Rhodopseudomonas palustris: one gene and its partner. The protein of the gene in region 2 interacts with the protein of the main gene of each other region in a pairwise test. Links are inferred from orthologs where the notes say so. Each region holds a gene or a part of one and is shown on either strand. Other genes may lie near its edges.

What was found.
Region 1: the proteins of HZF03_RS01405 (region 2) and HZF03_RS12605 interact in binary tests that used the Escherichia coli proteins (3 or more experiments, as listed by UniProt). The link is inferred for Rhodopseudomonas palustris from one-to-one orthologs.

Annotation. Positions count from the first base shown.
Region 1 is NZ_CP058907.1:2,757,061-2,767,706, forward strand. What follows is about bases 1,013-4,011. They hold HZF03_RS12605 (two-component system sensor histidine kinase NtrB), read left to right. Parts: upstream 1,013-1,925; coding sequence 1,926-3,098; downstream 3,099-4,011. Other genes in these bases: dusB (tRNA dihydrouridine synthase DusB), read left to right, coding at 1,013-1,929; ntrC (nitrogen regulation protein NR(I)), read left to right, coding at 3,108-4,011. Outside these bases: HZF03_RS12595 (bifunctional 2-C-methyl-D-erythritol 4-phosphate cytidylyltransferase/2-C-methyl-D-erythritol 2,4-cyclodiphosphate synthase), read right to left, coding at 1-654; more of dusB, read left to right, coding at 928-1,012; more of ntrC, read left to right, coding at 4,012-4,550; HZF03_RS12615 (sensor histidine kinase NtrY-like), read left to right, coding at 4,710-7,001; nitrogen assimilation response regulator NtrX, read left to right, coding at 7,018-8,385; HZF03_RS12625 (D-amino-acid transaminase), read left to right, coding at 8,426-9,283; RNA chaperone Hfq, read left to right, coding at 9,465-9,713; GTPase HflX, read left to right, coding at 9,725-10,646.
Region 2 is NZ_CP058907.1:293,774-304,382, reverse strand. What follows is about bases 4,146-7,107. They hold HZF03_RS01405 (P-II family nitrogen regulator), read right to left. Parts: upstream 5,815-7,107; coding sequence 5,476-5,814; downstream 4,146-5,475. Other genes in these bases: HZF03_RS01400 (ammonium transporter), read right to left, coding at 6,124-7,107; HZF03_RS01410 (ammonium transporter), read right to left, coding at 4,146-5,438. Outside these bases: HZF03_RS01425 (DNA translocase FtsK), read right to left, coding at 1-1,608; HZF03_RS01420 (aminotransferase class I/II-fold pyridoxal phosphate-dependent enzyme), read right to left, coding at 1,622-2,848; HZF03_RS01415 (nucleotidyltransferase family protein), read right to left, coding at 3,530-3,877; more of HZF03_RS01410, read right to left, coding at 3,996-4,145; more of HZF03_RS01400, read right to left, coding at 7,108-7,455; HZF03_RS01395 (P-II family nitrogen regulator), read right to left, coding at 7,530-7,868; tesB (acyl-CoA thioesterase II), read right to left, coding at 8,062-8,937; HZF03_RS01385 (ubiquinone biosynthesis hydroxylase), read left to right, coding at 9,036-10,397; HZF03_RS01380 (Trm112 family protein), read right to left, coding at 10,533-10,609. UniProt on the Escherichia coli protein: Involved in the regulation of nitrogen metabolism. Regulates the activity of its targets by protein-protein interaction in response to the nitrogen status of the cell.

The DNA of each region.
Region 1 (10,646 bases), 2.5 Mb from region 2 along the record:
TTCCGGGGTGGTCATCTTCATGTTGTTAGCATCGCCCTCGAAGGTCGACACCGTCAATCCCGCCCATTCGGCGATCGCGGCGTCGTCGGTGAAATCGTCCCGGCCGCCAGAGGCCGCGCGGCGGTGGGCGTCGAGGATCACATCGAAACGGAACGCCTGTGGGGTCTGGGCGATCCGCAAGCTAGCGCGGTCCGGCGTCGCGTCGACCGCGCCACTGCTGTCGACCTGCTTGATCGTGTCGGTCACGGGGACGACCGGCAGCGCAGCGCCGGTCGCGCCGGCCGCGGTGATCGCGCGCGAGATCAGCTCCGGGGTGACGAAGCAACGCGCCGCGTCGTGGATCAGCACGATGTCCGGCTTCAGCTTGGCCAGCGCCTCCAGGCCGGCGCGCACGGACGCCTGCCGGGTTGCGCCGCCGCCCACCGCCGGGCGGAAATTCAGGCCGGCGACTGCCGCGTTGAACATCTCGGTGTCGTCGGGATTCGTCACCGGCTGCACCGCCATCACGCCCGGATGGGTGCAGAAGGGCTCCATCGCTCGCGCGATCACCGGCCTGCCGGCGAGGGTGCGGTATTGCTTGGGGCCGCCCGCGCCGGCGCGCAGGCCGCGCCCGGCGGCGACGATGATGGCAGCAGTACGGGGCGAGTTCGTCATCGGATCAATTGATACGGAATTGGGATGGCCTGCGCTGGTCGCGCCGGTGCACAGCCCTTACCATGCCGGGCTAGGAAAGCAGCATGATTCCATCGCCGCATCCGCCGGCGTCCGGGGACAATTGCTGCAACGCACTTGCATGTCAGATATGATTGGCTAAACTGTAGGCAATGATCTACAATGCTCAAACATTGAGCGAGGCCGAGCCTGCAACTGCGCTGGCTACAGAATGAGCAACGAGTGACGCGCCCGACTGTAACAGGTTCGCCGCCTTTGAGGATTGGCAATATTGCGGTGCCTGATCCGGTGTTCTTGGCGCCGATGACAGGCATTACCGATGCGCCGTTCCGCCGGCAAGTCGCGGAGCTGGGGGCCGGTCTGGTGGTGTCGGAGATGACTGCCAGCGAAGATCTGGTGGCCGGCCGGCGGATGTCGGTCCGTCGCTGCGACAAGGTCGGCCAAGGGCCGCACGTCGTCCAGCTTGCCGGCTGCGAGGCGCGCTGGATGGCGGAGGGCGCGCGGATCGCGGAAGCCGGCGGCGCCGACATCATCGACATCAACATGGGCTGCCCGGCGCGGCACGTCACCGGCGGTCTGTCCGGTTCGGCGCTGATGCGCGACCTCGATCACGCGCTGACGCTGATCGAAGCAACGATCGGCGCGGTGCGGGTGCCGGTGACGCTGAAGATGCGGCTCGGCTGGGACGATCGTTCGCGCAACGCGCCGGAGCTGGCGCGTCGTGCGCAGGACGCCGGTGTTCAGCTTGTCACCGTTCACGGCCGCACCCGGCAGCAGTTCTACAAGGGAGAAGCCGATTGGGATGCGGTGCGCGCCGTCAGGGATGCGATCTCGATTCCGCTGGTGGTCAATGGTGATATCACCTGCCACGCCAGCGCGGTCGAAGCGCTGAAGCGCTCCGGTGCCGATGCAGTGATGATCGGTCGCGGCGCGCAGGGGCGGCCGTGGTTGCCGGGGCGGGTCGGCCGCCAGCTCACCACGGGAAAAGCCGAGGCCGAGCCGTCGCTGACCATGCAGCGCGACTACTTGCGCACGCTCTATGACGACATCCTGGCGCTGTACGGCGTCAAGATCGGGCTGCGTCATGCCCGCAAGCATCTCGGCTGGTCGCTCGAGGTCGCCGCCTCAACCGCCGGCGCCTCGCCGGACGTTCTGAAGAGCTGGCGCGCCGTCATTCTGACCGAAGAGAATCCGGCCCGCGTGCACCGTGCGCTCGCCGATGCCTACGAAGAATTCGCCTGGAGGGCCGCCGCATGAACGCCATTGTCGAACCGCGCCGGGCTCAGCCGACCGACAGCGATGCGATCCTCAACGCGTTGCCGAATCCTGTTCTGCTGGTCGGTCCCGACGGCAAGATCGTGGACGCCAACATGGCGGCGGAGTCGTTCTTTGAGATTTCGACGCAATTGCTGCGACGGCAGTCGCTGACCGATCTGGTGCCGTTCGGCAGCCCGCTGCTGGCGCTGATCGAGCAGGTGCGCATCGGGCATTCGCCGGTCAATGAATACAAGGTCGATCTCGGGACGCCGCGGATCGGCGCCGACCGCCAGGTCGATCTGCACGTCGCGCCGCTCAACGAACGGCCCGGCCATATTGTGGTGATGCTGCAGGAGCGCACCATCGCCGACAAGATGGACCGCCAGCTCACGCATCGCAGCGCGGCGCGCTCGGTGATCGCGCTCGCCGCCATGCTGGCGCACGAGATCAAGAATCCGCTGTCCGGCATCCGCGGCGCGGCGCAACTGCTGGAGCAGCAGGCCTCCGCCGAAGACCGGATGCTGACCCGCCTGATCTGCGACGAAGCCGACCGCATCGTCACGCTGGTCGACCGCATGGAAGTGTTCGGCGACGACCGCCCAGTGGCGCGCGGTCCGGTGAACATCCACTCGGTGCTCGATCACGTAAAGCGGCTGGCGCAGTCGGGCTTTGCCCGCAACATTAAGTTCATCGAGGACTACGACCCGTCGCTGCCGCCGGTGCTCGCCAATCAGGATCAACTGATTCAGGTGTTCCTGAACTTGGTGAAGAACGCGGCCGAAGCCGTGGTCGATCTCGGCTCCGATGGTGAGATCCAACTCACCACTGCGTTCCGCCCTGGTGTCCGCCTGTCGGTGCCGGGCAAAAAGACGCGGGTGTCGCTGCCGCTCGAATTCTGCGTGCGGGACAATGGTCCCGGCGTTCCCGAAGATCTGCTGCCGAACCTGTTCGATCCGTTCGTTACCACCAAGCCGTCCGGCTCCGGCCTCGGTCTTGCATTGGTGGCGAAGATTGTCGGCGATCACGGCGGCATCATCGAGTGTGAATCGCAGCCGCGCAAAACCACCTTCCGGGTGCTGATGCCAATGTTCAACACCGCCAAGGCCCTTCAATCCCCGAACGGCGAGGACGCGCCGGCGTCGTCCGATGCCTCACAGACTGCAAGATGAGGACTCCCAATGCCTGCAGGTAGTATTCTCGTCGCGGACGACGACACCGCCATCCGCACGGTGCTCAACCAAGCGCTGTCGCGCGCCGGCTACGAAGTGCGGTTGACCGGCAACGCGGCGACGCTGTGGCGTTGGGTGAGCCAGGGCGAGGGCGATCTGGTGATCACCGACGTGGTGATGCCGGATGAGAACGCGTTCGATCTGCTGCCGCGGATCAAGAAGCTGCGCCCGAACCTGCCGGTCATCGTGATGAGCGCGCAGAACACCTTCATGACGGCAATCCGCGCCTCGGAGAAGGGCGCCTATGAATATCTGCCGAAGCCGTTCGACCTGAAAGAGCTGATCGCGATCGTCGGCCGCGCGCTGGCCGAGCCGAAGGAGCGCATCTCCAGCGCCAACGACGAAGGCGAGTTCGATTCGATTCCGCTGGTCGGCCGTTCGCCGGCAATGCAGGAAATCTATCGGGTGCTGGCGCGGCTGATGCAGACCGACCTCACGGTGATGATCACCGGCGAGTCCGGTACCGGCAAGGAACTGGTGTCGCGGGCGCTGCACGACTACGGCAAGCGCCGCAACGGTCCGTTCGTCGCCGTCAACATGGCGGCGATCCCGCGCGACCTGATCGAGTCCGAATTGTTCGGCCATGAGCGCGGCGCCTTCACCGGCGCCAACACGCGAGCCTCGGGCCGGTTCGAACAGGCCGAGGGCGGCACGCTGTTTCTCGACGAAATCGGCGACATGCCGATGGAGGCGCAGACCCGTCTGCTGCGGGTGCTGCAGCAGGGTGAATATACCACCGTCGGCGGCCGCACCCCGATCAAGACCGATGTCCGGATCGTCGCGGCCTCCAACAAGGATCTGCGCGTCCTGATCCAGCAGGGCCTGTTCCGCGAAGACCTGTTCTTCCGCCTCAACGTGGTGCCGCTGCGGCTGCCGCCGCTGCGCGAGCACATCGAGGACCTTCCGGACCTAGTTCGGCACTTCTTTGCGCTGGCCGAGAAGGACGGTCTGCCGGCCAAGAAGCTCGATGCCGCCGCATTGGAGCGGATGAAGCAGCATCGCTGGCCGGGCAACGTCCGCGAGCTGGAAAATCTCGCCCGCCGCCTGGCAGCGTTGTATCCGCAGGAGGTGATCACCGCCTCGGTGATCGATGGCGAGCTGGCGCCGCCGCCGGTGGTGGCCGGCGGCAGTGCGCCGCACACCGTCGACAATCTCGGCGGCGCAGTCGAGATGTATCTGTCGTCGCACTTCTCGGGCTTCCCGAACGGCGTGCCGCCGCCCGGCCTCTACCATCGGGTGTTGCGCGAGATTGAGGTGCCATTGCTCACCGCAGCGCTGGCGGCGACTCGCGGCAACCAGATCCGGGCCGCCGACTTGCTCGGGCTCAACCGCAACACTTTGCGGAAGAAGATCCGCGACCTCGACATTCAGGTTTACCGCACCGGCGGCTGAGACGCCGAGGCAAGTTTTTCGGCTGTGGACCGCGTACTCGCCCGAGGTGGCTCGGGCGATGCGCCGCGATATTGTCGCAATTGAGCAACATTGTTGTAGGAATGCATCACACGGTCCGCCAGCGGCGCGGGCTGAACGCATTCATTGATTATTGCCGGAATGACCAGCGCAGAGACGTCGGCCCAACCCGTTGACGACCCCTCGACTGCCGAGCCGCGGCTGCGCACCTGGCGCAAGCTGCTGGCCCCGATGGCAGTCGGCGTTGCGCTGTTCTCGGCGTTCCTGACCTTCATCGTCCTGACCGGCCTGACCCCGATCGCCCCGACCCGGGAAGTCGTGGTCAGCTTCCTGCTGATCAATGCCGTCACCATCCTGCTGCTGCTCGCCATCATCGCCCGAGAGGTCTGGAAGGTGGTCCAGGCCCGCCGGCGCGGACGGGCGGCGTCGCGGCTGCACATCCAGATCGTCAGCCTGTTCTCGGTGATCGCGGTGCTGCCGGCGGTGCTGGTGTCGATCGTCGCCAACGTCACGCTCGACCGCGGCCTTGATCGGCTGTTCTCGGGCCCGACCCGTGCGGTGATCCAGAACTCGCTGATCGTCGCCAACGCCTATCTGCACGAGCACGGCCAGCTGATCCGCGGCGACATCCTCGGCATGGCCAACGACATCTCGCATGCCCGCGCGCTGTTCGACCTCGACCGCAAGTCCTTCCGCGAATTTCTCACCAACGACGCCGCGACCCGCAATCTGCCTGGCGCGATGCTGATCGATAAAGACCGCAACATCCTGGAGGCGGCGCAGAACGGCATCCGCCGCGACTTCGACGTCCCGGCGCCGGAGTTTCTGAAGAACGTCGACGACACCGAACCGCAGATCGCGGTGTTCATTGAGGCCAATTACGTCGCCGCGGTGATCCGGCTGAAGGGCTTCGAAGACACCTTCCTGTACGTCGCGCGCTTCCTCGATCCGCATGTTGTTGCACAACTGCGCCAGACCCAGGCCAGCGTCGCCGAATATTCCGAACTCGAAGCGCGCCGGCTCGGCGTCCAGGTCGCGTTCGCGCTGATGTTCACCGTGATCGCACTCACGGTGCTGATGTCGGCGGTGCTGATCGGCCTGAACTTCGCCAACTGGCTGGTGGCGCCGATCCGCCGCCTGATGGGGGCGGCGCATCTGGTCTCGACCGGCGATCTGCACGTCCAGGTGCCGGTGTCGAAATCCGAGGGCGACCTGTCGCAGCTCGGCATGACCTTCAACAAGATGACTCAGGAGCTGCGCACCCAGCGCGACGAGCTGGTCAGCGCCAGCGAACTGATCGACAGCCGCCGCCGCTTCATCGAGGCGGTGCTGTCGTCGGCCAGCGCCGGCATCATCGGCGTCGACGGTTCGCTCAGCATCGGCATTCTCAACCGTTCGGCCGAGAAGCTGATCGGCCACGCCGAAGCCGAGGCGCTCGGCCATCCGCTGTCCGAGGTGATCCCCGAGCTCGACGAGATCATGGGGACTGCACGCGAGGGATCGCAGCGTCTGGTGCAGGGCCAGATCACCATTGTCCGCGACGGCCGCGAGCGCATCCTCAACGTTCGCGTCACTGCCGAACAGACCGGCCACACCAGCGACAGCTACATCATTACGCTCGACGACATCACCGAACTCGTCTCGGCGCAGCGCACCTCGGCGTGGGGCGATGTGGCGCGCCGGATTGCGCACGAGATCAAGAATCCGCTGACGCCGATCCAGCTCTCGGCCGAGCGGATCAAGCGCAAATTCGGCAAGGTGATCGTCGAGGACAAGAACATCTTCGAACAGTGCACCGACACCATCGTCCGCCAGGTCGATGACATCCGGCGCATGGTCGACGAGTTCTCGCGGTTTGCGCGGATGCCGAAGCCGGTGATCGAAGGCGAGGACGTCGGCGACACCGTGCGGCAGGTGGTTTTCCTGATGCGCGTTGGTCATCCCGATGTCGACATCGAAGCCGAGATCAAGGACGAGCCGCTGCATGCGCGTTTCGACCGTCGCCTGATCTCGCAGGCACTGACCAACATCATCAAGAATGCCACCGAGGCGATTGAGGCCGTGCCGGAAGAAGAACTCGGCAAGGGCAAGATCGAAGTGGTCGCTGCACGCGAGGGCGACGACGTCGTCATCGACGTGATCGACAACGGCATCGGTCTGCCCAAAGAAAGCCGTTCGCGGCTGCTCGAACCCTACGTCACCACCCGTGAGAAGGGCACCGGCCTCGGTCTTGCGATCGTCGGACGCGTGCTGGTCGACCACGGCGGCGGCATTGAACTCAACGACGCATCCCACGTTCGTCCAGGCCAGCGCGGTGCATGGATGCGCCTCCGATTCGCGATGTCCGGTCAGCCGGCGTCACCTCCCGGATCGGGTGAACCAAAACAGCAGGCCGAGAACGAACCAAGGATAGCGGCTGCCAGCGGCAGCTAAAGCGACAGGCGCGACCATGGCGAATGACATTCTGATCGTCGACGATGAAGCGGACATCCGTGATCTCGTTGCCGGTATTCTCGAGGACGAAGGCTTTTCCACCCGCACCGCGCGCGACAGCGATTCGGCGCTGGCCGAAATCGCCAACCGGCGGCCGAACCTGATCTTCCTCGACATCTGGCTGCAGGGCAGCAAGCTCGACGGTCTGCAATTGCTGGAGCAGATCAAGAAGGATCACACCGACGTTCCGGTGGTGATGATCTCGGGCCACGGCAACATCGAAACCGCGGTCGCGGCGATCAAGCGCGGCGCCTACGACTTTATCGAAAAGCCGTTCAAATCCGACCGGCTGATTCTGGTGGCGACGCGTGCCCTCGAAACCTCGCGGCTGAAGCGTGAAGTCCGCGAGCTGAAGCAACTGGCGCCGTCGGCCTCGACGCTGGTCGGCCGCTCGGCCTGCATCAATCAGTTGCGCCAGACCATCGAGCGCGCCGCCAAGGCCAACAGTCGCATCCTCATCGTCGGCCCGTCCGGCGCCGGCAAGGAGCTCGCGGCGCGGACGCTGCACAACTCCTCTTCCCGTGCCGACGGGCCGTTCGTGGTGATCAACGCTGCTGCGATCACTCCGGAGAAAATGGAGATCGAACTGTTCGGCGTCGAAGCCAACGGCGAGCATTCGCGCAAAGCCGGCGCGCTCGAAGAGGCGCACGGTGGCACGCTGTTCATCGATGAAATCGCCGACATGCCGCGCGAGACCCAGAACAAGATTCTGCGCGTCTTGGTCGAACAGACCTTCCAGCGCTGCGGTGGCACCACCAAGGTCAATGTCGACGTCCGCATCATCTCGTCGACCGCGCGCAACCTCGAAGAGGAGATCACCGCCGGCCGTTTCCGCGAAGATCTGTATCACCGGCTGTCAGTGGTGCCGATCCGCGTGCCGCCGCTGTCCGAGCGCCGCGACGATATTCCGGAACTGATCGAGTACTTCATGGAGCAGATCTCGGCGGCGACCGGCCTGCCGCGCCGGCAGATCGGCCAGGACGCCATGGCGGTGCTGCAATCGCATGTATGGCCCGGCAACGTCCGCCAGCTCCGCAACAACGTCGAGCGGCTGATGATTCTGGCCGGCGGCGGTCCGGATGCGGTGATCACCGCCGACATGCTGCCGCAGGATGTCGGTTCGATGGTGCCGACGATGCCGACCGGCAACAACGGCGAGCACATTATGGGCCTGCCGCTGCGCGAGGCCCGCGAGGCGTTCGAGCGCGATTATCTGATCGCTCAGATCAGCCGGTTCTCCGGCAACATCTCGCGCACCGCCGAATTCGTCGGGATGGAGCGCTCGGCGCTGCATCGCAAGCTCAAGGCGCTCGGCGTCGGCTAAGTCTTCCTTCAATCCGTATCTCAGACCTGGAATCCGATCGATGTCGCGCATCGCCTATGTCAACGGCCGCTATCTCGACATGCGCGATGCGAGCGTGAACATCGAAGACCGCGGCTATCAGTTCGCCGATGGCGTCTATGAGGTCTGCGAAGTCCGCGGCGGCAAGCTGGTCGACATGCCGCGGCACCTGGCGCGGCTGCAGCGCTCGCTCGGCGAATTGCGGATCAAGGTGCCGATGCCGCTCGCGGCGCTGACGGTCGTGATGCATGAAGTGGTGCGGCGCAACCGGGTGAACTACGGAATCGTCTATCTGCAGGTGACGCGCGGCGTCGCGCGGCGCGATCACGGCTTTCCGGCCGCACCGGTGAAGCCTGCGGTTGTGGTGACGGCGCGCAGCCTTGATCCGGCCAAGGGGCAGGCCAACGCCGCTCACGGCATCAAGGTGATCACGCTGCCGGAGAACCGTTGGCCGCGGGTCGATATCAAGTCGACGGCGCTGCTTCCGAACGTGCTGGCCAAGCAGGCGGCGCGCGAGGCCGGTGCCTACGAGGCGTGGTACGTCGACCGCGACGGTTATGTCACCGAAGGCGCCTCCAGCAACGCCTGGATCGTCACCAAAGAGGGCCGGGTGGTGACCCGCTCGGCCGAGGCCGGCATTCTCCCCGGCGTCACCCGTGCGGTGCTGATGGATGCGTTCGAAGCGCTGCAGGTTCGGTTCGAGGAGCGGCCGTTCACGCCGGCCGAGGCCGCCAGTGCCGCCGAGGCATTCGTCACCGCGTCCAGCCAGATCGTGATGCCGGTGGTGGCGATCGACGGGCAGCCGATCGGCGACGGCAAGCCGGGCGCATTGGCCAAACGTCTAAGAGAGCAGTTTCACCGATTTGCGGTGTTTTCTTAAGCTTTGCGGCGCGGGGAGCATCCACTCGGGGTTTTAGTTGCTTGCTTAAAAGCCATGCCTACCCTCTAATCGGACCGTCGGCTTCTGGAGGGGGATCTCAGAGGAGTCGGCAACCGGGGTGGAGCTCCGATAGAGAGACGCGCACCGGCAAGAAAAGACAAAACCAATTGCGGGATAAAAAATGGCGGCAGACCGCGCACAAAACCTTCAAGACACTTTCCTCAACCACGTACGCAAGACGAAAACTCCCCTGACGATCTTCTTGGTCAACGGGGTGAAGTTGCAGGGTATTGTCACCTGGTTCGATAATTTTTGCCTTTTGTTGCGGCGCGACGGTCATTCGCAGCTCGTCTACAAACACGCGATCTCGACGATCATGCCGGGGGCGCCGATCCAGCTGTTCGAAAGCGGCGAGGACTCGCCAGCTTGAGGCGGGCCTGATTGGAACCCCGCAGCATTGACGGGGGCGCCGATCGTCCGCGATCGGGGCAGGGTGAGACTGGACGAGTCATCGTTGTCGGTCCGTATTTGCGTGTGCGCCGGGGCGATCCGGACGCCGTCGATACGGCCGTTCGCGACAACGACGCGCGGCTGGATGAAGCCGCCGGTCTCGCCCGCGCCATCGACCTCGACGTCGTGGAGGCAGTGCTCACGCCGATCAGCCAGATCCGTCCCGCGACCTATCTCGGCAAGGGTAAGGTCGAGGAGATCGTCGGCCTGATCGCGGCGCACGGCGCCGACCTCATCGTGATGGATTGCGCGCTGTCGCCGATCCAGCAGCGCAACCTAGAGAAGGCCTGGAACGCCAAGGTGCTGGATCGCACCGGCCTGATCCTGGAAATCTTCGGGCGCCGCGCCAAGACCCGCGAAGGCACGCTCCAGGTCGAACTGGCGCATCTCAACTATCAGCGCTCGCGTCTGGTGCGATCCTGGACCCATCTCGAACGCCAACGCGGCGGCTTCGGCTTCATGGGTGGCCCCGGTGAAACCCAGATCGAGGCCGACCGCCGGCTGATCGGCGAGCGCATCACCAAGCTCGAAGCCGAGCTGAAGAAGGTGCAGGCGACGCGCCGGTTGCATCGCGCCGGCCGGCAGCGCGTACCGTATCGCGTGGTCGCGCTGGTCGGCTACACCAATGCCGGCAAGTCGACGCTGTTCAATCGCCTGACGCGCGCCGATGTGCAGGCCGCCGATATGCTGTTCGCCACGCTCGATCCGACGCTGCGCGCGATCCAGCTGCCGCACGGCGGCAAGGCGATGCTGTCCGACACTGTTGGATTCATCTCCAATCTGCCGACCCAGCTCGTCGCCGCGTTCCGCGCGACGCTGGAAGAAGTGCTGGAAGCCGATCTGATCCTGCACG
Region 2 (10,609 bases):
CAGCGCCACCACCGCCTTCTTCGGATCGGTGACGACCGGCGTCAGCAGATGCGGGATGCCGTCATAGACGGAAAGTTCGAGCATCTTCGGATCGACCATGATCAGGCGGCACTGATCCGGCCGCAGCCGGTACACCAGGCTGAGGATCATGGTGTTGATCGCGACCGACTTACCCGAGCCGGTGGTACCTGCGATCAACAGATGCGGCATGCGGGCGAGGTCGACGATGATCGATTCACCGCCGATGTTCTTGCCGAGGCACAGCGGCAGCTTGTGCACGGTCTCGTTGGTGTCCTTCACGCTGAGCAGTTCGCGCAAATACACCTTCTCGCGATGCGCGTTGGGCAGCTCGATGCCGATCGCGTTGCGGCCGGGCACCACGGCGACGCGCGCCGACAGCGCGCTCATCGAGCGGGCGATGTCGTCGGAGAGGCCGATCACGCGCGACGATTTGATGCCGGGCGCCGGCTCCAGTTCGTACAGCGTGACCACCGGGCCAGGGCTCGCCTTGATGATCTCGCCGCGCACGCCGAAGTCCTGCAGCACGCCTTCCAGCGCGCGCGAATTGGCTTCGAGCTCAGACTTGCTGAGCGGCTGCCGGTCCGACGCCTTCGGTGCGGATAGAACGTTGACCGAGGGCAGGTCGAACCGTGCCTTCTTGGCCACCGGCTTGGGCGCTGCCTTCTTGCGCGGCGCGCGGGCAACCGGAGGGGCTTCCTCCTCGTCGTCGTCCTCGTCTTCGATCTCTTCCACCGGCTCGGGTTCGTAGTCGTCGTGGTGATCGACCTCTGGTGCGATCGGCGGCGCGGCGCGGCCGCCGAGCCGCGGCTCCTGCCGTTCGAAACCCTGCTTGCCGGCCGCGGGTGCACTGCTGACGAGGCCCTGATAGGACAGCTTCGCCAGCCGCCACAGCCGGGCCTTTGCACTCAGCATCGCGTGCACCAGCCAGCCGAGCGACACCGAGCCGCGGTCGGATTCTTCTTCCTCTTCGAGCGGCAGATCCTCATCGGACGCCACCTCGTCGGGTTCCCGCTCGCGCGATCCGAAACCGCCTGCGATCAGGAATGTCGCCAGCACCGCGGCGCCGAGGATGAAGCTGAGGATGACGCGGAAGATCAGGCCGGGGCCGAACACCAGCGACGGCGCCCGCACCAGCGCGTCGCCGACCACGCCGCCGAGCCCGGTCGGCAGCGGCCAGGCGGTGTCATGCGGAAACGACGAGGCAAAGCCGGCCGCGAAGATCGTGCACAGGAACCAGGCGCCCATCCGCAGCGCGGTGCGGTCGAAGGGGCGGTGATTGAGCATCCGCCAGCCCCACACCGCGACCGGCATCAACAGCCCGATCGCACCGAGGCCGAGGATCTGCATCGCCAGATCGGCGCCGATCGCGCCCGGGTAGCCGAGCAGGTTGTGAATGCGCCGCGAGGTGGCGTGGCTGAGGCTGGGATCCTGCACCGACCAGGTCGCGAGCGCAGCCGCCGCCACCGCCGCGATCGCGATCAGGCCGAAGCCAGCGAGCTCGCGCAGCCGCCGCGTCAGCACCTCGCGCACCGAAGGCGGCAGGTGTCCGACCAGGGGAAAGGCTCGTTCGATCGCCGGCATGCTCATGGGGCCCTGCGCATCATCCGAGAATCCGCACCAGGCGATGCAGCGCCTCTGCGGTGGTTTCGCTGTCCTGCACCATCGCGACGCGGATATAGCCGGCGCCGGGATTGCTGCCGTCGTTCTGCTGCCGGGCCAGATAGCTGCCTGGCACCACGCGGACGCCGCTGTCCCTGAACAGGCTCACCGCCGCGGCCTCGTCGCCGCCATGAGCGGAGACGTCGAGCCACAGGCAGAAGCCGCCGGCGGGCCGCTGATAACCGTAACGGGCCCCAAGGATCTGATCGGCGAGATCGAACTTCAGCGCATACAGCCGCCGGTTCTCCTCGACATGCGCTTCATCTGCATATGCGGCGACTGCGACATGCTGCAGCGGGATCGGCACCTGCGGCCCCGCGACGTTGCGCAGCTCGTGATAGGCTTTGAGGAAGTCCTTATCGCCGGCGACGAAGCCGACCCGCATGCCGGCCAAGTTGGATCGCTTCGACAGCGATTGGAACACGACGACGTTGCGGAAATCCCGACCTGCGACCTGCAGCGCGCTGCCGGGCGCGACCTGGGTGTAGATCTCCGAGTAGCACTCGTCGCTGAGGATCATGAAGCCATAGCGATCGGCGAGCTGCTTCAGCCGAACGAAGTAATCGCGCGAGGCGACCGAGCCTTGCGGGTTCGCCGGCGAAGCCAGATAGATCGCCACCGTGCGTTTCAGCGTTGCCTCGTCGAGCCGATCGAGATCCGGCAGGAAGCCGTTGGCAAGCGTGGTCGGGAGGAACACCGCCTCGCAGCCGGCGGCGCGGGCGCCCGCCGCATAGGCCGGATAGAACGGGTTGGGCATCAGGATCGCCGGCGTGCCGTCGCGCTTCGGTACGTAGCGCGTAGCCGCGATCGCGGCGAGAAACAGCCCTTCGCGGCTGCCGTTCAGCACCAGCACTTCCGTCTCGGGATCGGGCGCGCGATCGAGCGCAAAGCGCTTGGTCAGCCAGGCGGATGCAGCTTTGCGGAACGGCTCGATGCCTTTGGCGAGCGGATAGCGGCCGAACTCGGCGGTATGCCGCGCCAGCACGGCGCCGACGAAATCCGGCACCGGATGCTGCGGTTCCCCGACCGACAGATTGATCAGGCTTTGGCCCGGCTGATACGGCGCCAGCAGTTCGGTCAGCCGCGCGAACGGCGAGCGCTCGCTCTGCCCGGTAGCGTCGACGCTGCCGGCCGCACGCGCCGGTGTGGTGGAAGCGGACAAAGCCATTCAAAATACGCCAGTTTTCACCGCACCCGATCGCCTTGGTGGATCGAGCGGAAACAGATCAGCCACCATAGATACGGCGAGGTTAAGACGCGATTAACCATCGACGGTTGGGGGCGGGCTTCTCAGTCTATTCCCGAGCTGTCCTCTGGGACCCACAGATCTCAAGTCAGCACATCCGTCAGCTCTGTTCATGATGGCTGTAATTAATTGGCCGGAGCGTCACAACCTCGGGATTCCAGGTGCAACCGGACGGCACGGACCAGTTAGTGCTCCACCCTGCCGGCACTTCTTGTTCGATACCCCCCATCAGATTGATGATCGCGTCGTAGTCGCGAGAAAAGCGAGGCCAATCGAATTTCAAAGGAGGTCTCTCTGGAACCGACTCCTGGGTCTGCGTGCATATCCTCACAGTAAGATATTCTTCTGTGAGAGACACCAACTGTTCAGGCCCCCTGAGCTGATAGATGCGAGCGGAGCTGGCGAATACTACCTCCGTCCGAAACCTCAGCGTCTCTCTGGACCATTCGCTTCTGGCGAGAACGTAGTTCTCCCAAGCGTCATTCACGGAGAACCAGAGGCCTCGAGGTTTTCTCCCAAATTCCTCAAAATATCCGTCCGAATCCACCGCGCGCATTCTAAAGCACGGCTCTGCGGAGTAATGAAGAAAGGCCATTTGCGCTTTCAGATAAAGTAGATCGCATCCACCGCCGCGCTCGGCGCAACGGACGGCTTGAGCTGGTCGCGGTTCACGACGTCGACCGGATGGTCGAACAGGCCTGCGATGTAGTCCTTCAGCTCCACGTAGTCGAACACGGTGATGTGAGCCGTCGGATCGATCTCGATCAGCACATCGATATCGCTGTCCGGAAGGTTGGTACCACGCGCCACCGATCCAAATAGGGCAGCCCGCCGGACACCGCGCGCACGTAGCGGGGCCTCCGAATTTTTCAAGATCTCAAGTGCGGTGCGGCGGTCCATGGATGCAGTATAGCAGGTTTCGGGTGCGAAGCCTTGCGAGCCGCGAGCCATAAAGAAAGGGGCCCCAGCTTGCGCTGGGACCCCTCGACGGTTCGGACATTGCCGGGTAGTTGCCCGAACCGTAGGTCTGGGCGCGGCGGTCTGGAGAACGCCGCGCCCTCGGGAGAACTTACATGTTGTAAGCGCGCTCGGTGTGCTCGACGAGGTCGAGGCCTTCGCGTTCGACTTCCACCGGGGCCCGCAGACCGACGATCACGTCGACGACCTTGTAGAGGATCGCCGAGCCGATGCCGGACAGCAGCACGGTGGTGCCGACGCCCCAGCACTGCGAGATCAGCTGGGTGGTCATGTCGTAGTCGCCGACCTTGCCGGCCACGTAGTCGTACACGCCGGTGCCGCCGAGAGCCGGGTTCACCAGGATGCCGGTGCCGATCGCGCCGACGATGCCGCCGACCGCGTGGACGCCGAACACGTCGAGCGAGTCGTCATACTTCAGCGCGTTCTTCACCACGGTGCAGAAGAACAGGCAGACCACGCCGACCACCAGGCCGAGCACGATCGCGCCCATCGGGCCGGAGAAGCCGGCAGCCGGGGTGACCGCGACCAGACCGGCAACGGCGCCCGACAGCGCACCGAGCACCGACGGATGACCCTTGAAGATCCACTCGGCGAACATCCACGACAGCGCCGCCGCCGCAGTCGCGACGAAGGAGTTGGTCATGGCGAGCGCAGCGCCGCCCGAAGCTTCGAGGTTCGAACCGGCGTTGAAGCCGAACCAGCCGACCCAGAGCAGCGAGGCGCCGATCATGGTCATGGTCAGCGAGTGCGGGGCCATCAACTCCTTGCCGTAGCCGGTGCGACGGCCGACCAGCAGGGCGCCCACCAGACCGGCGATACCGGCGTTGATGTGCACCACGGTGCCGCCCGCGAAGTCGATCGCGCCCTTCTTGAACAGGAAGCCGGAGTCGGCGTTGACTTCGTCGAGCTTGGCCTGCGCGGCGGTCTTGGCGGCTTCGTCGGCAGCGGCAGCGAGCGCCTTGGCGGCGTCGTTGATCGCGTCCGGACCGGCCCAGTACCAGACCATGTGGGCCATCGGCAGGTAGATCAGGGTGATCCACAGCGGGATGAACAGCGCCACGGCAGCGAACCGGGTGCGCTCGGCGAAGGCGCCGACGATCAGCGCGGGAGTGATCGCGCAGAAGGTCATCTGGAAGCAGACGTACACCAGCTCCGAGATGTTGGCGTCGACCGAGAAGGTCGCGGCCTTGGAGTCGGTGGTCACGCCGGCGAGGAATGCCTTGGAGAAGCCGCCGATGAAGTCCGAACCGCCCGTGAAGGCGAGGCTGTAGCCGTACAGAGCCCAGATAATGCAGGCGATACACACGGTGTAGAACACCTGCGCCAGCACCGAGAGCATGTTCTTGGAGCGGACCAGACCGCCGTAGAACAGCGCCAGGCCTGGGATGGTCATCAACAGCACCAGCACCGTCGAGGTGAGCATCCAGGCGTTGTCGCCCTTGTTGACCGTTGGCTCGGCGTAGGCCGCAGTTGCGGCGAACATGCCGGCCGCAAGGACCGCCAGTCCCGCGCCGTAGGGACGTTTGAACGTCATTTGTCGTCTCCTGAGTGAAGCAATGAAGGTGAGGGGATCAGAGGGCGGCCGCGTCGGCCTCGCCGGTGCGGATGCGCACCGCGTGGTCGAGGCCGATGACGAAGATCTTGCCGTCGCCGATCTGGCCGGTCTTGGCGGCGCTGGTGATCGCCTCGATGGTCTTCTCGACCTGCTCGTTGGCGATCGCGACCTCGATCTTGATCTTGGGCAGGAAGCTCACCGCGTATTCAGCGCCGCGGTAGATTTCCGTGTGGCCTTTCTGGCGGCCGTATCCCTTCACTTCCGTCACCGTCAAACCGTGAACGCCGATGGCGGTCAGGGCGTCACGGACTTCTTCGAGTTTGAATGGCTTAATGATCGCCATAACAATTTTCATGGGTCCTATCCCCGCTAGGTCCCGACCGAACTGGCCGGGAAATGATCTCGACTGAAAATCCCCACGCGGAGCATCACTACGCGGGCACAGCCGGCCCCTTAGAATCAAATGCCGTGCCAGTCGGGCGGGGCTTTGGAATCATTTCGGAATCAGCGCCTTTTTCGCGGTGCGGCACTGGGGCACCAGCTGCGCTATTCGGTCGCGCTCAACAGCTGGGCATGCCTGATCAAAAATCAGGCATGCCAGCTTGCGGACACAATGATTGCCCAACCGAAGGGCATAGCGCTTAGTCTAAAGTCGGGCGCCGGCTTACTGCAGCGCCTCGCCATGCTGCGAAATGTCCAGGCCTTCGATCTCGTGCTCGCGGGAGACGCGCAGCGCCACGAACAGGCTGACGGCCTTCAGCAGCACATAGGTGGCCACGGCGGACCACACGAAGGTGACCAGGATACCGGCGAGCTGGGTCAGTGGCTGCATCCACGAGCCCTCGAGGGCGCCCGAGACGCCACCGATCGAGGCCGTGGCGAAAATGCCGGCCAGGAACGTGCCGGTCAGGCCGCCGATGCCGTGGACGCCGAACACGTCGAGCGAGTCGTCGTAGCGCAGGCGGTGCTTCAGCCAAGTGCAGGCCCAGTAACAGATCAGGCCGGCGACGATGCCGATTACCACGCCGTGCCAGGGTTCGACATAGCCCGATGCCGGTGTGATGGTGCCGAGGCCGGCGACGGCACCGGAAATCATGCCCAGCACCGACGGCTTGCGCCGTGCCATCCATTCGATTGCGCCCCAGGTCAGCGCGCCCGAGCAAGCCGCCAGATGCGTCGCCGTGATGGCGAACACCGCACGGGAATCCGCCGCCAGGGCGGAGCCGCCATTGAAGCCGAACCAGCCGACCCACAACAGGCCGGTGCCGATCACCGCCAGCGACAGGTCGAACGGCGACAGGTTTTCCATGCCGTAGCCATGGCGGCGGCCGATCACGATCGCCGCCACCAAGCCCCCGGTGCCGGCCGACAGGTGCACCACCAAGCCGCCGGCGAAGTCCAGTACGCCCATTGCGCCCAAAAAGCCGCCGCCCCAGATCCAATGCGCCAGCGGCACATAGACGAAGATGAACCAGCCGATCGAGAACAACAGATAGGCGGAAAACCGCATCCGGTCGGCGACCGAGCCGGCCACCAGCGCCACCGTGATGACCGCGAAAGTCATCTGGTAGAGCATGAACAGCGCTTCCGGGATGGTCTTGGCCGCCGGATTGACGCTGTCCATGGTCATGCCGACCAGGAAGATCCGGTCGAACGAGCCGATCAGGCTGCCACCGCCCGTGAAAGCCAGCGAGTAGCCGAATGCCACCCACAGGATCGAGATCAGCGCCACGGCCGCGAGGCTCTGCGCCATCGTGGCCAGCACGTTCTTCTTGCGCACCATGCCGGAGTAGAACAGCGCCAGGCCGGGGATCGTCATCATCAGCACGAAGGCGGTGGCGACCGTCATCCAGGCGGTGTCGGCCGGGCTGATCCCCGGCGCCGTCGTGGCCATCCCCTGCGCCAGCGCCGGCGTCACGCCGACTGCCGCAAGGCCGAATGTTGCAAGGATGTAGCCCGTCGCGGCCGACGCCGCGCGGCGTAGCAACAAGGTCATGATGCCCGTCCTGTTGGAACTGTGCGCGGCGCCCCCCGGCTCCGCGGGGTTGGGAAATGGCTGTCGAAAGCCCGTTACAGCGCGTCGACGTCGGTCTCGCCGGTGCGGATCCGCAAGGCGCGGTCGATCGGCGTGACGAAGATCTTGCCGTCACCGATCTGGCCGGTGCGGGCGCCGCGGGTGATCACTTCGACCGCCTTGTCGGCGAGCGCGGAATCGACCGCAATCTCGATCCGCAGCTTGGGCAGGAAATTCACGATGTACTCGGCGCCACGATAGATCTCGGTATGGCCGCGCTGGCGGCCGTAGCCCTTGACCTCGGTGACGGTCATGCCGTGAACGCCGATCTCGGTCAGCGCCTGGCGGACCTCGTCCAGCTTGAAAGGTTTGATGATGGCGACGACCAGTTTCATGCGTTAGCCCCTCATTCGCGCAAAGCCTTTTGACACCGCTGCGGCGGTGCTCCGGTCCCGTGTATATGCCGGGTTTAGCGGCAAGGCGCGCAGAAAATAAGCTGATTGACTGCTCAGCGAGAAGGCTGACGGCCCGAGCTCGTTCGATGGCTCACTCTCCAAGGGGGCGGGCCCCAGCGCCGGAGCGGCGCTCTCAGCCCTTCGGAGTGTCGCGGCGTTCGCGCACCGAGCCCTCTTGGGCGACGGAGGCCACCAGGGTGCCGTCGGTCTTGAAGATCTGGCCGCGGGTCAGGCCGCGGCCGCCCTGTGCCGACGGCGAGTCCTGCGCGTACAGCAGCCATTCGTCGGCGCGGAACGGGCGGTGAAACCACATCGCATGGTCGAGGCTGGCCGGCATCATCCGCTTGTCGAACAAAGTGCGGCCGTAGCGCGCCATCACCGCGTCGAGCAGCGAGAAATCCGACGCATAGGCCAGCGCGCACATGTGCAGCGCCGGATCGTCGGGCAGCTTGGCGGCTGTCTTGATCCAGACATGGATGCGGCCGTCGTCGATCTTCTGGCCGAAATAGCGCTTCAGCTCCACCGGACGCAGTTCGATCGGCCGGTCGCTCTCATAGTAGCGCTTAATGAAGTCGGGCATGTCCTTGAAGAACGGTTGCTTGACGATCTCCTCCGCCGACAGCGCTTCGGGCGGCGGCACGTCGGGCATCTTGTCCTGGTGGTCGAAGTTGGTCGGCTCGTCGTCGTGGAACGACATCATCAGCGAGAAGATCGCGTTGCCGTGCTGGATCGCCGTGACCCGGCGGGTGGTGTAGCTGCGGCCATCGCGCAGTCGCTCGACCTGGTAGATGATGGGCACCTGCGGGTCGCCCGGCAGGATGAAGTAGCAATGCAGCGAATGCGGCAGCCGGTTCTCGACCGTGCGGCAGCCGGCGACCATGGCCTGGCCGATCACCTGGCCGCCGAACACCCGCTGCCAGCTCGTCTTCGGGCTGGTGCCGCGGAACAGATTCACCTCGAGCGGTTCGAGATCGAGAATCGAGATCAGATCGATCAGGCTCTTGGACACCGGTCGAGCTCCTTCACGGCGGTTCAGGCGGGGCGGGACAACGCGCAACAAAGCGTCGAAACAACAAGTTGGCCCATCGCAGCAGCGACCAGGGCGGAATGCCGCGCGGCCATGCAGGTGATTTCCCACCGCCGGCGTTGTCTGTTAGAAACCGCCCCGGCAACAGCGGGTTGGTCCTTGAAACCTGTTTCGCCCAGCTCCGATCCGGGCGCAAGGATCATGGCGCGAGAGTGAGAAATATGACGGCACCGCGAAGCATTGTGATTGGGGGCGGGGCGTTCGCCGGTTTGGCGCTGGCGCTGGCGTTGCGCCAGGGGCTCGGCCCCGAGGTGCCGGTGATCGTCGCCGATCCGGCGCTCGCGCTGCGACCGAGCCGCGACCCGCGCGCCACCGCGATCGTCGCGGCGTGCCGGCGGTTGTTCGAGGCGCTCGGGGTCTGGGACGAGGTGGCGCCGACCGCGCAGCCGATCATCGACATGATCGTCACCGACAGCCATCTTGAAGACGCGACGCGGCCGGTATTCCTGACCTTCGCGGGCGAAGTGCAGCCCGGCGAGCCGTTCGCCCACATGGTCGAAAACAGATATCTGGTCGAGGCGCTGGCCAAACGCGCCGAGGCCGAAGGCGTCGAGCTGCGCGCCACCCCGGTCACCTCCTACGACGCGCGCACCGAAGCGATCGGCGTCACGCTCGGCGACGGCAGCGTGATCGATGCCAGCCTGCTGGTCGCCGCCGACGGCGCCAAGTCGAAGCTGCGCCAGCGCGCCGGCATCGCCACCTATGGCTGGGATTACGACCAGTCGGGCATCGTCGTCACGGTCGAGCACGAGCGCGACCACAATGGCTGCGCCGAAGAACACTTCCTGCCTGCCGGTCCGTTCGCGATCCTGCCGCTCACCGGCCGGCGCTCGTCGCTGGTGTGGAGCGAGAGCCGCCGCGATGCCGAGCGGATCGTCGCGCTGTCCGAGAAGGAATTCCAACGCGAACTGGAGAAGCGGTTCGGGCTGCGGCTCGGCGACGTCAAGCCGCTCGACAAGCCGAAGTCGTTTCCGCTCGGCTATTTCGTCGCGCAGTCGTTCATCGCACCGCGGCTCGCGCTGATCGGCGACGCCGCGCACGTCATTCATCCGATCGCCGGACAGGGCCTCAATATGGGCCTGCGCGACGTCGCGGCTCTGGCCGAGGTGGTGGTGGATGCGGCCCGGCTGGGGATCGATCCGGGGCAAGTCGACGTGCTGGAGCGCTATCAGCGCTGGCGGCGGTTCGACACCGTGGCGATGGGCGTCGCCACCAACGGACTCAACTTCCTGTTTTCCAACAATTCGCCGCTGCTGCGCGGAATTCGCGACATCGGCCTCGGTCTGGTCGACCGCCTGCCGCCGCTGAAGGGCGCCTTCATCCGGCAGGCCGCCGGCCTCACCGGCGAAATCCCGCGGCTGCTGAAGGGCGAAGCGCTGTAAGGCAGGGTGGAAGCGGATCGACCCGCCGTCTCCGCCGCCGCGGAAAGCAATCAGCTTTTCACCGAATCGCAGCGCGCTCGCTCTCTCGCCTAAGGGAGAGGTTGCGCTGTACTCGGGGTTGAGCTGCCGCTCACCTCACCCGAGCTTCCGCGCCTCTTCGGGCAGCATGATCGGGATGCCGTCGCGGATCGGATAGGCCAGCTTGGCACCGC